3 regions of the Comamonas sp. AG1104 genome follow, and region 1 is predicted to be linked to each of the others. Evidence: riboswitches for the same ligand, from Rfam matches in the RefSeq annotation. Region 1 holds a riboswitch; each other region holds the start of a gene.

Region 1 (4,356 bases):
TTGCAGGTCTCGGCTTTCTCGCCAAAGGGCTCATTGGCCTGGTGTTACCGGGCTTGATTTGGTCAATATGGATGCTCTGGGAGCGTCGCTGGAAGCAAATGGCGCTTCCCCTTTACCCGCCAGTGTGGCTTGCCATACTGGCGGTTGCGGGGCCATGGGCATGGTTTGCGCAAAAGCAGCATCCGCAGTTTTTTCATTACTTCTTCGTTACACAGCATTTCCAGCGCTACACCGAAACGGGCTTCAACAACCCGCAGCCATGGTGGTTCTACCTGGCGGTGATCGCACTTGCATGTCTTCCATGGACTCTGGCTGGAATCTATATGCTGTTCAGGCAATGGCGGGCTCAGCAAGAGTTCATGCCCAAATCTGACTCACACCCTGCTCAAACGAGCCTCGATCGGTATATGGTGGTCTGGCTGTTGGCTGTGGTGGCCTTCTTTTCAATTCCCAGCAGCAAGATCGTGGGCTATGTGCTGCCGGCACTTCCACCTCTGGCCTACCTGATCGCCCGAGTCTGGCAAACGACTCTCGATGGTGATGGGTCGAACGTACTACGGGTGAGACCCAAGCTCGCTCTCACTATTGGAGCTTCGGCGGCTCTTTGCACGGCGCTGGCTATCGGCTTCGGCACCAAAGGTGTTCCACAGAAAGCTCGTTGGGACCGCCTGGCCGCGCTGCCGGTGCAGCCCGACGATCGGATCATGATGCTCGGACAGTTGTACTACGGCGCTCCTTTCTACATGCACACAGGCCAGATCCCTTGGGTCGTCGATGACTGGCAAGCCGCCAAAGCATCAAAGTCCGACAACTGGAGGAAGGAACTGCTGGATGCCGCAGCATTCTCTCCAAATAGCGCAAGCCATTTACTCCTTGAAAAACAGGATGCAAACCATGCTTTGTGCACAACCAAACACCGGGTATGGGTTGTTGGAGAGCCCGAGTCTGCGAAGCAGATGACACCATCGCTATCTGGTATCAAACCGATGCTTGAGCTGGGTTCTCGCGCTGTTTGGCTTTGCACACCTAACACCGCTTGCACAGCACCTTCTCCCATCGTGCATTGATTAGTCGACCCTGTATCAACCTCAGTCTTCGCTTTTATCCGAGCCAAGCACGCCTCCGCCGAGTGACTGATAGAGGGCCACCACATCACTAGAGCCGCTTGTATGTATACAGGTGTCGGGGTAAGGGTGCAGAGCCGCTAATGGCTGTTAGCGCAGACCGAATTGTTATGAACATCTCCATCCATGCAAATGCCTATCTCCTCAAGATATGGATGTTTAAGCGGGTGGCTCTTGGCTACACGCAGTGAGCCATGGGCCCCACTCGCAGGACAAGGGGCGCAATACATAACGGAGGTTTGGTAAACACCAAGGGCGCAAGGGCCGCGTCCGCAGCGGTAGCCGTACCAAACGGAGCGCGAGCGTAGTGACTGCGGCTACTTTGCCAAGCAGACCGTTAAGTTAATTTTGCGTAAGCAAAGTTACCCCGCAGACCTGCCCGGACTTGGCTGCTATTGATGCTCTGCGCGGCACGCACCTAGCTTTTGAGACTCTCGCTCTGACGCAGATATTCGTCTATCTCGCGTTCTCGCTCGGGGCTTAGTGGTTCATCTGCGAATAACTCACTCTGTTCTTTGCTGCCCATAGGTGGAAGCAACTTCGACAAACTGTCATACAAATGAACCTCTATGACCCCCCATTCCAAGAGAGCGGCTAAATACCCATGCCATAACAGGACGACAGTATCCGTTGGTCCGCGCCACCCCAGCTGCCTCGTGATGCGATTTCGCAACTCTTCCTCTGTTGGATAACCATTGATCATTGCGAAACCCTCTGCACAAACACAGTACCTTGCGACGTAATCACCGTCACACCCTGGATTTTCGAGCCACTGCGGCTGTCATTTCCAAATGCCCGCCCAATCCCCCGTTCAGCAATCTCTGGCGTCATTCCCGCCTGACCACGCGCATCAATGATGATGTTGCCCGACTGCCCTCGCGCATCCATGATCGTGCTTGATAGCGATTTGGAGAGCCCATCGGAGGTCTGGTTGGCCACGTTGCTCATCGTTTGGAGTTCGTATTTCGTGCCGTCGATAAAGAAATCAGCAGAGCGCCCCGCACTGGTTGCAGGAATCACTTCAACCGTCTTTCCACCGAGCGAAACCAATCTCCATCGCATCCCATCCCCTTTTGCACGCGTGAGCAAACACGCTGCGGCCTTGCGCGAACGCCGAGGTTCGCAGTGACCGTTTGATCTGGAATGAACAAGGCTAGGAACGGACTCGAACGAGCGAAATAAGAAGAGTCTTAAAAATGGCCGTGGGGATGCTTTGTTGCGGCGCAGCGCTGGCCAAACGAAGCGCAATGGCCTTCGTTGCGACGAGCTTTGCGTTTTTTGGGCTTCGATGTCGTGCGTATGCGTTTTTTATGGCGGACTGTTTCACAGACGAAGACGAAGACGCGCGCCTGTGCGCGCCATGGCAGATTCAGACCGGCCCTCCGCACCCCGTGCTGGCAGCCGCAGAAACACACCAATACAGGTATTAACCCGAATAAAGTCGCTGAAACTAGCTAGAATCGCGCCCATCCCGCGGGAGAGCGGAGCCTTTCGAGGGTTCCCGCCGAAGGCGCAAACTCCCATAATCGCTCAGGCAATAAGTACCGCAGGTGGGTCTGACAGGACCCGGATATCGCCAACTGGAGAGCAGCCCGCAACCACAAGTCTGCAGGGCTCACCGAAGGGGCAAGCATGTCCACCGCGAAGGTGCTCATGCGCAACTCTCAGGTAAAAGGACAGCGGGAGAGGCAAGCCGGACACTCCCGCCGATGTGAGTGGCTGGTCTATTTTCAAGTGCCTTCATGCTTCCTTCCGTCTCTTTGCTGGACTCGTTCCAGGCCTCCAACTTCACCGTCATGCTGGTCATCTATCTGGTGGCCATTACCGCCGAAGCCATGTCCGGCGCACTCGCCGCTGGCCGGCGCAATATGGATATCTTCGGCGTCGTCGTCATCGCCTTTGTCACTGCCCTGGGCGGCGGCACCATCCGCGACATGGTGCTGGGCCACTACCCCATCGGCTGGACCCAGCACCCTGAATATGTGTATCTGGTCATCAGCTTCGGTTTGCTGACCACCGTGATTGCACGCCATATGCACAGGCTCAAGCAGGTGTTTTTGCTGCTGGACGCCATGGGACTGATCGCCTTTTCGCTGATCGGCTGCAATACCGCGCTGGAGCTGGGCTACCCGACCATCGTCATCATCATGGCCGGCATGATTACCGGCATCAGCGGCGGCATCTTGCGCGATGTGCTCTGCAACCAGGTCCCCGTGGTGTTCCGCCGCGAGCTGTATGCCAGCGTGTCGCTGTCCGTATGCCTGATGTTCCTGGGCCTGCGCTATCTGGATGTCAGCCCCAATATCAGCACCATCGTGTGTTTTGCCGGCGGTCTGGCCTTCCGTCTGGCCGCCATTCGTTTCAAATGGCGCCTGCCGGTTTTTTCGTACCAGCAGCGCTGGGAGTGATCGAGACTCCCCCTGTGGCGCTGCGCGCCTTCCCCCTCTCTTGCTACGCAGGAGGGGGAGGCAGCCATCACTGCGGGGCGGCCCTTGCCTGGCTGCTCTGACCTAGACTGCGCCATGCATTACCTATGTAGTTTCACTTTCCATGTCTGAACCGATCACATGGATGCCGGATGGCACCCCCTATAGCTCCAGATTCGGCGATCGCTATCACAGCGAGTTCGGCGGCCTCGACCAGGCACGCCAGGTTTTTCTCGGTGGCTGCGATCTGCCAGTTGCCTGGGCCGATGCAGCGCAGTGGCGCATTCTGGAAACCGGCTTTGGCTTCGGCCTGAATTTCCTGGTCACCTGGGCGGCATGGAAAGCCGACCCCAGACGCCCGCGCATTCTGCATTTTGTCTCGGTGGAGGCCTACCCTGTCTCGCGCGAGGATCTGCTCGCATTTCTGCCGGCCGATGAGGAGCTGCGCCCGCTTGGCGAACAACTGGCCGAGCAATGGTGGGGACTGCTGCCCGGCGTGCATCGCCTCTCGTTTGACAACGGCCAGGTGCTGCTGACGCTCTATATAGGCGATGCCGGGACCATGCTGCGCAAGCAGCAGATGACAGCGGACAGCGTATATCTGGATGGTTTCTCCCCCCAGCTCAACCCCGAGATGTGGGATGAAGATGCCATGAAGAACATTGCCCGCCATTGCCGCCGGGGCACACAGCTGGCCACCTGGTGCGTGGCCGGCCATGTGCGCCAGGCACTCAAGGCTCAGGGCTTCGAAGTCAAGAAGCGCGCCGGCGTGCCGCCCAAGCGCCATAACCTGCATGCAGCCTACA
Region 2 (4,356 bases), on a different contig from region 1:
TGCAGGTGGCACTGTTTGCCGCCATGTTCCTGCACGAGTTGCCGACCCGGCTGGCGCTGCTGGCCATGGTGCTTGCCACGGTGGGCGTGCTGATGCTGTCGCTGCCGCCGCGCGGGCAACTGTTCACGCTCTCGGCCTGGACCAGCAAATCTTCGGTCTACGGGCTGATCTGCGGCGCCTGTTTTGCGCTGGCCACGGTGGGCTTTCGCGGCGGCGCGGTCGAGATCGCAACACTGGGCGTGAGCTCGCCCTGGCTGTCCGGGGCCTTGGGCGTGCTGATCGCGCAGACCATGCAGTCTGTCGTCATGAGCGCCTGGATTGCCAGAACCCATGAACAGGGCCTGCGTCCCATCTTCAAGGCCTGGCGCATCTCGCTGCTGGCCGGCAGCATGGGCGCTGCGGCATCGCTGGCCTGGTTCACCGCCTATGCCATGCAGGGGGCCGCTGCCGTGCGCACCCTGGGCATGGTGGAGGTGGTGTTCAGCTATATCGTCTCGCGCAAGGTGTTCAGCGAGAAGCTCTCATTGACGGAAAAGCTGGGCATGGCGCTGATGATGCTGGGCCTGGTGCTGATCTGTCTGCAGCTCTGATTTCAAGAGCTACCTGCGCTTGTCTGTGCTCATTTTCAAAGCTAAAAGTCTTTGAAATCAAACATGAGAAAGCGCAAGAAGCTTCTGAATCAATAGCTTTCTGCAGCGACGATGCGCGATGCCGTGCTTGTTGGTGCAGTTCCTTGAATTAGCTATCAGGCGCTGGCGGTGGTCAGCGTGGCCGGCCGGGACTGCCTGCTGGCGCTGCCCATGGACTGCAGCACGACATCGCCGACCATGTCGGCGGTGACGGCCGACAAGGTCCAGCCCAGATGGCCGTGGCCGGTGTTGTAGAACACGCCGGGCTTGTTGCCAGGGCCCACGCGCGGCAGCATGTCCGGCATCATGGGGCGCAGGCCCGCCCAGGGCACGACGCTGCGCGTGCTGACGCCCGGGAAGCACTGCTGCACCCATTCGATGAGCGGGCGGATGCGGTCGGCGCGGATGTCCTTGTTGTAGCCGTTGAACTCCGCCGTACCGGCAACTCGGAAGCGCTCTTCGCCGAGGCGGCTGGTGACCAGCTTGGTCTCGTCGTCCAGCAGGCTCACCAAGGGAGCTGCGGCGCGGCTGGCTTCGTCCGGCAGATTGACCGTGATGGAATAGCCCTTGACCGGGTAGATGTTGACGCTGTCGCCGAGCTGGGCGGCCAGCGCGCGGCTGGCCGTGCCTGCGCAGACCACCATGGCGTCGAAGGTCGACGTTTCGGTTTCCAGACCCTGGCGCACGGTCACGCTGGCCTGCTTGCCATTGCTGTCCACCGACACGATTTCCTGACCGTAGCGGCATTGCACGCCCAGTCGCTCGCAGGCGGCGGCAAGGCCGCTGGTGAACTTGTGGATGTCGCCGGTGGAGTCGCTCTCGGTGAAGTAGCCGCCATAGAAGGTTCCGGACAGGGTCGGCTCGATGGCCTTCATTTCATCGGGCGTGACGGCGCGGCGCTCCAGCCCGCCTTTGGCCAGCAACTGGGAAACCTTGCCCGCATGCTCAAAGCCTGCTCGGTCGCGGTAGATATGCAAGATGCCTTTTTGCTTCAGATCGAAGTCAATGCCTTCGCTGGCTGCCCAGTCAAACAGGTGCTCGCGTGCCGCAATCGCCAGCCTGGCGGTCTCCACGGTGTTTTTCTCGTAATGGGGGATGGCAGCGAGAAACTGGCAGAACCAGGAAATCTTGTGCCAGCTGGGCTTGGGGTTGAGCAGCAGCGGAGCATCGCTCTTGAGCATCCACTTGAGGCCCTTGACGATGGTGGACCAATGGGTCCAGACCTCGGCGTTCGAGGCCGAGAGCTGGCCGCCATTGGCGAACGAGGTCTCCATGGCGGCATAGCGCTGCTTCTCGAACAGGGTGACGGAAAATCCGCGGCGTGCGAGGGCGTAGGCGGTGGTCACGCCCGTGATGCCACCGCCGATGACGGCGATTGTCTTCATGATTCAGATTCCAGATGCGTCAAGGGTGGAGCCCGTGCGCAACATGCGCAGCGGACGCCCCCTCTGTTCTGGACCTGAGAGATTCACGAGGCAGGGCCTTGCGGCGCTGCTCGCTTGCTCCTTCGGTATGCCCGGCGGACGATGACGTCCGGACATTCTTCAGAGTGTGTGAAAGCGATGCCGATCCTTTGGCCTGAGAGTTTCCGGGGCGGTTGCTCCTTCGGCGCTGCATGCGCCAAGTTTGCGCTGCAGTCTCTCTCGGCATCACCGGGCTGAGAGCCTGTGGGCAAATGTAGGAAGAACGGCGGCGCCTGGATATACGGGTTTACTAGAGTTCTGCGTCAGGGGGCGGCCATGGCTGATCATGTCGGGTCTGCGATATTTGATAGCACTTACCGCTTATCCTTCAATGAAATATTGATTTTTTGCCTTTGAAAATGAATGTATTCAATAGCAATGTGCTTCTAAGTTCATAGCAATAAGCTCTGTCAAGTACGCCCGAGCAGCCCCAGAGTCAGCCCCTGCATTGGCACAGCGGCTTATGGAGGTTGGTGTATTTGGGCAAAATATCGTCTTTGCCTGTCAATTGGCCCGGCGATATCACCGCTTTGCCATTGAAGCGCCCGACTGGGGTGGCTGCCGATTCAGGATGCAACTGGCCTATCCGCCATGGCGTTCTGCTGTCATGGCTTCGTTCCTTTGTCCTTGTTGACCGCGACCGTCATGGTCGCCTTTTTGCGTTGCCTGTCGCAGCGCCTGCGGGATGGTTGGGTGTTTTGTCTGGATGGGCGCAAACCATTACAACAAGACATTTATGTCCCAACCCAACTCAAGCCAGCAGCTCGCGCCGACTGGCGATGGTGACGATAAGCAGCCCCGCTTGCACCGGGTGCTCAAGCAGCGCCACCTGAGCATGATCGCCATTGGCGGCGCCATCGGCACGGGCCTGTTCGTGGCCTCCGGCTCGGCCATTGCCCAGATCGGCCCGGGCGGAGCCGTGCTCACCTATCTGCTCATCGGCATCATGGTGTACTACATCATGACCAGCCTGGGCGAGCTGGCTGCCTTCATGCCGGTGGCCGGTTCCTTCTCGACCTATGCCTCGCGCTATGTGGATCGCGGCTTCGGCTTTGCGCTGGGCTGGAACTTCTGGTTCAGCTGGGCTGTGGTGGTGGCGGTGGACCTGGTGGCCTCGCAACTGGTCATGGCCTACTGGTTTCCCAATGTGCCAGGCATCCTATGGAGCGGCCTGTTCCTGCTGCTGATGGTGGGGCTGAACGCGTTTTCCGCGCGCGGCTTTGCCGAGGCCGAATATTGGTTCGCGCTGATCAAGGTGCTGGCCGTGGTGGCCTTTCTGATCACCGGCGTGCTGATTCTGTTCGGCATCATCAGCAACGGCCATGTGCCCGGTTTCGAGAACTGGACCACGGGCGATGCGCCATTCGTCGGCAATTTCGCGACCTTTGTGGGCGTGGCCATGATCGTGGCCTATTCCTTCCAGGGCACAGAGCTGGTGGGCGTGGCGGCAGGAGAATCCGAGAACCCGCGCGAGAACGTGCCGCGTGCGATTCGCCAGGTGTTCTGGCGCATCCTGCTGTTCTATGTGCTGGCGATTGTCGTCATCGGCTTTCTGATTCCCTATACCGATCCGCAACTGCTGCGCACCGATGTGGCCGATATCGCCGTGAGCCCGTTCACGCTGGTGTTCCAGCACGCAGGCCTGCTGTCGGCGGCCACGGTGATGAATGCGGTGATCCTGACCTCGGTCCTGTCGGCCGGCAACTCGGGCATGTATGCGGCCACGCGCATGCTCTACAACATGGCGACCGAGGGCAATGCGCCGCGCATCTTCTCCCGGTTGACCCAGAACGGCGTGCCGCTGGTAGCCTTGATCGGCAGCACGCTGGTTGCCAGCCTGTGCCTGTTTTCCTCGCTCTACAGCCCGCAGGCCGTCTATATCTGGCTGCTGAATCTGGCCGGCATGACGGAGTTCATCGTCTGGCTGGGCATTGCCGTCAGCCACTACCGTTTCCGTCGCGGCTATGTCATGCATGGTCACGATGTGGGCCTGCTGCCCTACAAGGCCGGCGCCTTCCCCTTCGGCCCCATCTTTGCCTTCGTGCTGTGTCTGGTGGTGACGCTGGGCCAGAACTACCAAGCATTCCTGGAAGAACGCATCGATTGGGGCGGGGTGGTCTCGACCTATCTGGGCATTCCGCTGTTTCTGCTGTTCTGGCTGGGTTACTGGCTGGTCAAGCGCAAGACCTGGATCAGCTATGCCGATATGCGCTTTGACGAGCTCGAAGACATCAAGCAGGGCAAGGTTTCGTCCTGAGACCGTC
Region 3 (4,356 bases), on a different contig from region 1:
CGTTTTTCTCTGCCCTTTGGGAGTGGGAGACAGACTGGCGGCCTGGGGCGTGCCGGCCGACAAGATCGTGCAGCACGACTGGTGGCAGGGCAGCGAGGTCGACGGCCTGCGTTTCACGGCCACGCCCGCCCAGCATTTCTCTGGGCGCAGCCTGCGAGACGGCAACCGTACGCTCTGGTCTTCCTGGACCATAGAAGACCGCCAGGCCGACAGGCCGCTGCGCGTTTTCTTCAGCGGCGATGGCGGCTACTTCGACGGATTTGCCGAAATCGGCAGGCGCTTCGGCCCCTTCGATGTCACATTGATGGAGACCGGAGCCTACGACGCCCACTGGCCCTATGTCCATATGCATCCGGCCCAGACCATGCAAGCCCACCGGGATCTCGGCGGCCAATGGCTGCTGCCCATACACAACGGCACTTTCAACCTCGCCATGCATGCCTGGTGGGATCCCTTCGAGCAAATTCTGAGTCTGGGCAGGCAGCACGGCATAGAGATCGCCACGCCCATGATGGGCGAGCGCCTGGACCTGAGCGCTCCGCATGCCGGCTCGGCCTGGTGGCGTGCCTGTGCCGAGGTCGATATCAAAGGACTGGATCTGCGCCCTGCGCAACCCTGAAAATGCTGCCGACATGGCCGACAATGCCCTCATGGACATTTCGCGCACTTCACACCTTGCCGCAGCCCTGGCCACCTTGCTGCTCGGTGCCTGTTCCCACCTCTCCGATGGCAGTCAGCCCAAGCTGCCTCCGGATGCCGGCACCCCGAGCACGGTTTCCGAGCGGCCGGAGCCGACGCCGGCTCCGTCATTGAACACGCAGCGCAAGCGGTCACAGAGCATGGAATGGCCCGCCTGGATCAATGCAGATTGCACACCCCCCGCCCAGCTCGATCAGCAACCCCGGCCACGCCGCCACACCACGCCCTCCATCAGCGCCCACTGGTTTCCGAACGGGCTGGAAACCACGGTGGTCTTCCGCCTGGAAGTCACGGCTCAGGGTCAGCTCGGCCGTGTGGCCTATCAACCTGCCGATGCCGATCCCCGCATCGTGAATTCCATCATGCGCTCGCTCAAGCTCTGGAAGTTCAAGCCCGGCATGCGCCAGGGCCAGCCCGTGGCAGCCTGCTTCGAGCAGCCCTATCAGTTGGTGTTTCCACGCCAGGAGATTGAGCTCCCCGAGCCTCCATCCTTGAATACCGAGACACGATGAGCGCACAGGCCCAATCCCGGCGATCTGTGCTCGAAAACCCCAAAATCCACTAATTGCGGTGGTGCAGGCACCCTGCCCGCCGCTAGAATCGCCAACGTCAGGAGAGAGTGCCTGCAGCTTGAAGCTGCCTTGCACCGCCGAAGGCGCAGACCCCCACCCGGAGTCAAAACGCTCAGGCAAAAGGACTGACAAACGCTGCAAGGTGTGCGAGCCTGCAGCGTCCCTTGCTGGAGAGAGATGCAGGCCGTCATTTCGTATGTGCGCCAGCATCCACCGAAGGAGCAAACTGTCCGCGAAAGCAAAGACAGTGAATCTCTCAGGTAAAGCGGACAGCAGGGCAAGCCCGCCAAGCATGGCCCAGTCATGCATGGCCACTCATTTGGTTTTGACCACCGGAGCGCTTGCCTGTGACTGCTGCTGCCACTTCTTCCGATCTGCGTTCCACGCCGCTGTTTGCCCTGCACCAGAAACTGGGTGCCCGCATGGTGCCGTTTGCCGGCTACTCCATGCCCGTGCAATACCCTCAAGGCCTGATGGCCGAGCATCTGCACACGCGCAAGGCCGCCGGCCTGTTCGATGTCTCGCACATGGGCCAGTTGCTGTTGCGCGGCCCCGATGCCGCCGCCGCGCTCGAATCGCTGATGCCCGTCGATGTCATCGACCTGGGCCTGCACAAGCAGCGCTACGGACTGCTGCTCGATGAGCAAGGCGGCATTCTCGACGACCTGATGTTCGTCAATCGCGGCGATGATCTGTTCCTCATCGTCAACGGCGCCTGCAAAGAGGCCGATATCACCCATATCCAGAGCGGCATCGGTAACCGCTGCGAGGTCGTCCCACTGCCCGAGCGCGCCCTGCTGGCCCTGCAAGGCCCGCAAGCCGCTGCGGCCCTCTCGCGTCTGATTCCCGGTGTGACGCAACTGGTCTTCATGACCGGCAATCACTTTGACTGGCAAGGCCATGCGCTCTACATCACGCGCAGCGGCTATACGGGCGAGGACGGCTTTGAAATCTCCCTGCCCGGAGAAGCAGCCGAAGCCTTTGCCCAAGCTCTGCTGGCCCAGCCCGAGGTGGCCCCCATCGGTCTGGGCGCGCGCAACTCGCTGCGCCTTGAAGCCGGACTTTGCCTGTACGGCAACGACATAGACACCAGCACCACCCCGGTGGAAGCCGCGCTGAACTGGGCCATGCAGAAGGTGCGCCGCAGCGGCGGCGAGCGCGAGGGCGGCTTTCCCGGTGCGGCCATCGTGCTGGAGCAATTGCAGAACCCTCAGTCGCTGCGCCGCAAGCGCGTGGGCCTGATCGCGCTGGAGCGCATTCCCGTGCGCGAGCCCGCCGTGCTGGAAAACATGGACGGACAGCATATCGGCCACATCACCAGCGGCCTGCTCAGCCCCACGCTCAACCAGCCCGTGGCACTGGCCTATGTCGAGCCCGACTACGCCGCCATTGATACGGAAATCTTCGCCATGGTGCGCGGCAAGCCCGTGCCCATGAAGGTGGTCGCCACGCCATTCGTTCCCACCCGCTACTACCGCGGCTAGGTCTGCCGCCGTGCATGAGACGGGCCACTTTGCCAAACAGCCGCCAGAACACCGCTAAAGTGCGAACTGGACCTTTCTCAAACAACACCCGATTCCCCTGAATCCCCCATCTGGAGCTTTCCATGAGCATCAAGTATTCCAAAGAACACGAGTGGATCAACGCCGCTGACACCAATGCCGCCATCGTCGGCATCACCGTACACGCACAGGATGCGCTGGGCGATGTGGTGTTTGTGGACCTGCCTGCCGTGGGATCCTCCTTCAAGGCCGGCGATGTGGCTGGCGTGGTCGAATCCGTCAAGGCCGCTGCCGATGTCTACATGCCCGTGACCGGCGAGATCGTCGAAGTCAACGAAGCCCTGCGCGATGACCCGTCTCTCGCCAACAGCGACCCACTGGCCGCGGGCTGGTTCTTCAAGGTCAAGATGAGCAATGTGGGCGAGCTCGAAGCTCTGATGGAAGAGACCGCCTACAACGACTTCGCCAAGGACAACTAAGCGTATCAACGGCCCTCGCATTGCGAAGGCCGTTTTTGCATGCAGCCATGAGCACCATTCTGTATTTCGACGATCCGGACATCGGTCTCGCCCGCGAGACCAGCCACCCGACCTTTGCGCGCATCGCGGCCCAGGACTTCTATTACGACTGCGGTGACGACTTCAGCCCCTTCGGCAACGATGATGGCAGCGACACGCTGGCCGCACTTGAAGAGTGGTACCAGGAGCAGACGGGCGGCAAGCCCGCCAAGGCGCTGCGCTTTCTGCGTCAGCAACTGAGCGACTGGGATCTGCCCGTGCCCCAGGACATGCTGGCTCAAGACGAAGCTGCCAAGGCCCAATGGATGGCCAGCGACGACATGAACCAGATCTATCTGCGCTCGGTCTGTCGCGCCCACGTGGCCACCGCCTTTGGTCAGCTCAAGATCACAGGCAGCATCGATGCCGATCTGCACCAGCAAGCCCTGCTTGCCCTGGCCTGCCAGCAATGGCTGAACACCGTGGCGCGCAGCAAATATCCCGATTGGGAATATGCCGACCAGGAAAGCGAACGCCTGGCCCTGATGAACACCGCGCTGGAACAAGCCAGCACTGCTTGAAGCACCGGCCGTATGCCTTCAGGCATACGGCATTCACGCATGCCTGGCATGCAAACCGTCAGTCACAGTATTTGAGAATAGGTCCCTCCCATGCTGATGTCGCCTCCCGCCCCCGTCGCTTCGCTGGAAGCGCTGGAAAACAGCCAAGAATTCATCCCCCGTCATATAGGCCCGGACGCCGATGAGCAGCAAAAAATGCTGGCCGCCATCGGCAAGCCATCGCTGGACGCCTTGATCCGCGATGTGATGCCCGACTCCATCGCTCGCGCCAGGCCCATGGATCTTCCGCCGCCGATTACTGAAGCCGCTGCGCTGGCCGAACTCAAGGCCATCGCCAGCAAGAACCAGGTGCTGAAGAGCTTTATCGGCCAGGGCTATTACGGCACGCACACGCCGGGCGTCATCCTGCGCAACATCCTCGAGAACCCCGCCTGGTACACGGCCTACACTCCCTACCAGGCCGAAATCTCACAAGGCCGCATGGAGGCGCTGGTCAACTTCCAGA

Evidence for each region. Region 1 has a riboswitch for glycine ahead of DFO48_RS20320 (trimeric intracellular cation channel family protein). Riboswitches for the same ligand answer to the same signal wherever they lie in the genome.
Region 2: it holds a riboswitch for glycine, as region 1 does, so the genes downstream of both, DFO48_RS07120 (D-amino acid dehydrogenase) here and DFO48_RS20320 (trimeric intracellular cation channel family protein) in region 1, are expected to answer to the same signal.
Region 3: it holds a riboswitch for glycine, as region 1 does, so the genes downstream of both, gcvT (glycine cleavage system aminomethyltransferase GcvT) here and DFO48_RS20320 (trimeric intracellular cation channel family protein) in region 1, are expected to answer to the same signal.

Annotation. Positions count from the first base shown of each region.
Region 1 is NZ_QQAS01000007.1:239,853-244,208, reverse strand. Features, by position in the region: gene DFO48_RS20335 (glycosyltransferase family 39 protein) at 1-1,067, shown strand, start outside; gene DFO48_RS20325 (hypothetical protein) at 1,824-2,213, opposite strand; glycine riboswitch at 2,589-2,681, shown strand; glycine riboswitch at 2,695-2,814, shown strand; gene DFO48_RS20320 (trimeric intracellular cation channel family protein) at 2,867-3,532, shown strand; gene mnmC (FAD-dependent 5-carboxymethylaminomethyl-2-thiouridine(34) oxidoreductase MnmC) at 3,696-4,356, shown strand, end outside.
Region 2 is NZ_QQAS01000002.1:543,983-548,338, forward strand. Features, by position in the region: gene DFO48_RS07115 (DMT family transporter) at 1-590, shown strand, start outside; gene DFO48_RS07120 (D-amino acid dehydrogenase) at 746-2,014, opposite strand; glycine riboswitch at 2,186-2,285, opposite strand; gene DFO48_RS07125 (amino acid permease) at 2,829-4,349, shown strand.
Region 3 is NZ_QQAS01000001.1:618,007-622,362, reverse strand. Features, by position in the region: gene DFO48_RS02720 (MBL fold metallo-hydrolase) at 1-619, shown strand, start outside; gene DFO48_RS02715 (energy transducer TonB) at 633-1,211, shown strand; glycine riboswitch at 1,300-1,409, shown strand; glycine riboswitch at 1,429-1,554, shown strand; gene gcvT (glycine cleavage system aminomethyltransferase GcvT) at 1,619-2,755, shown strand; gene gcvH (glycine cleavage system protein GcvH) at 2,878-3,252, shown strand; gene DFO48_RS02700 (hypothetical protein) at 3,300-3,851, shown strand; gene gcvP (aminomethyl-transferring glycine dehydrogenase) at 3,942-4,356, shown strand, end outside.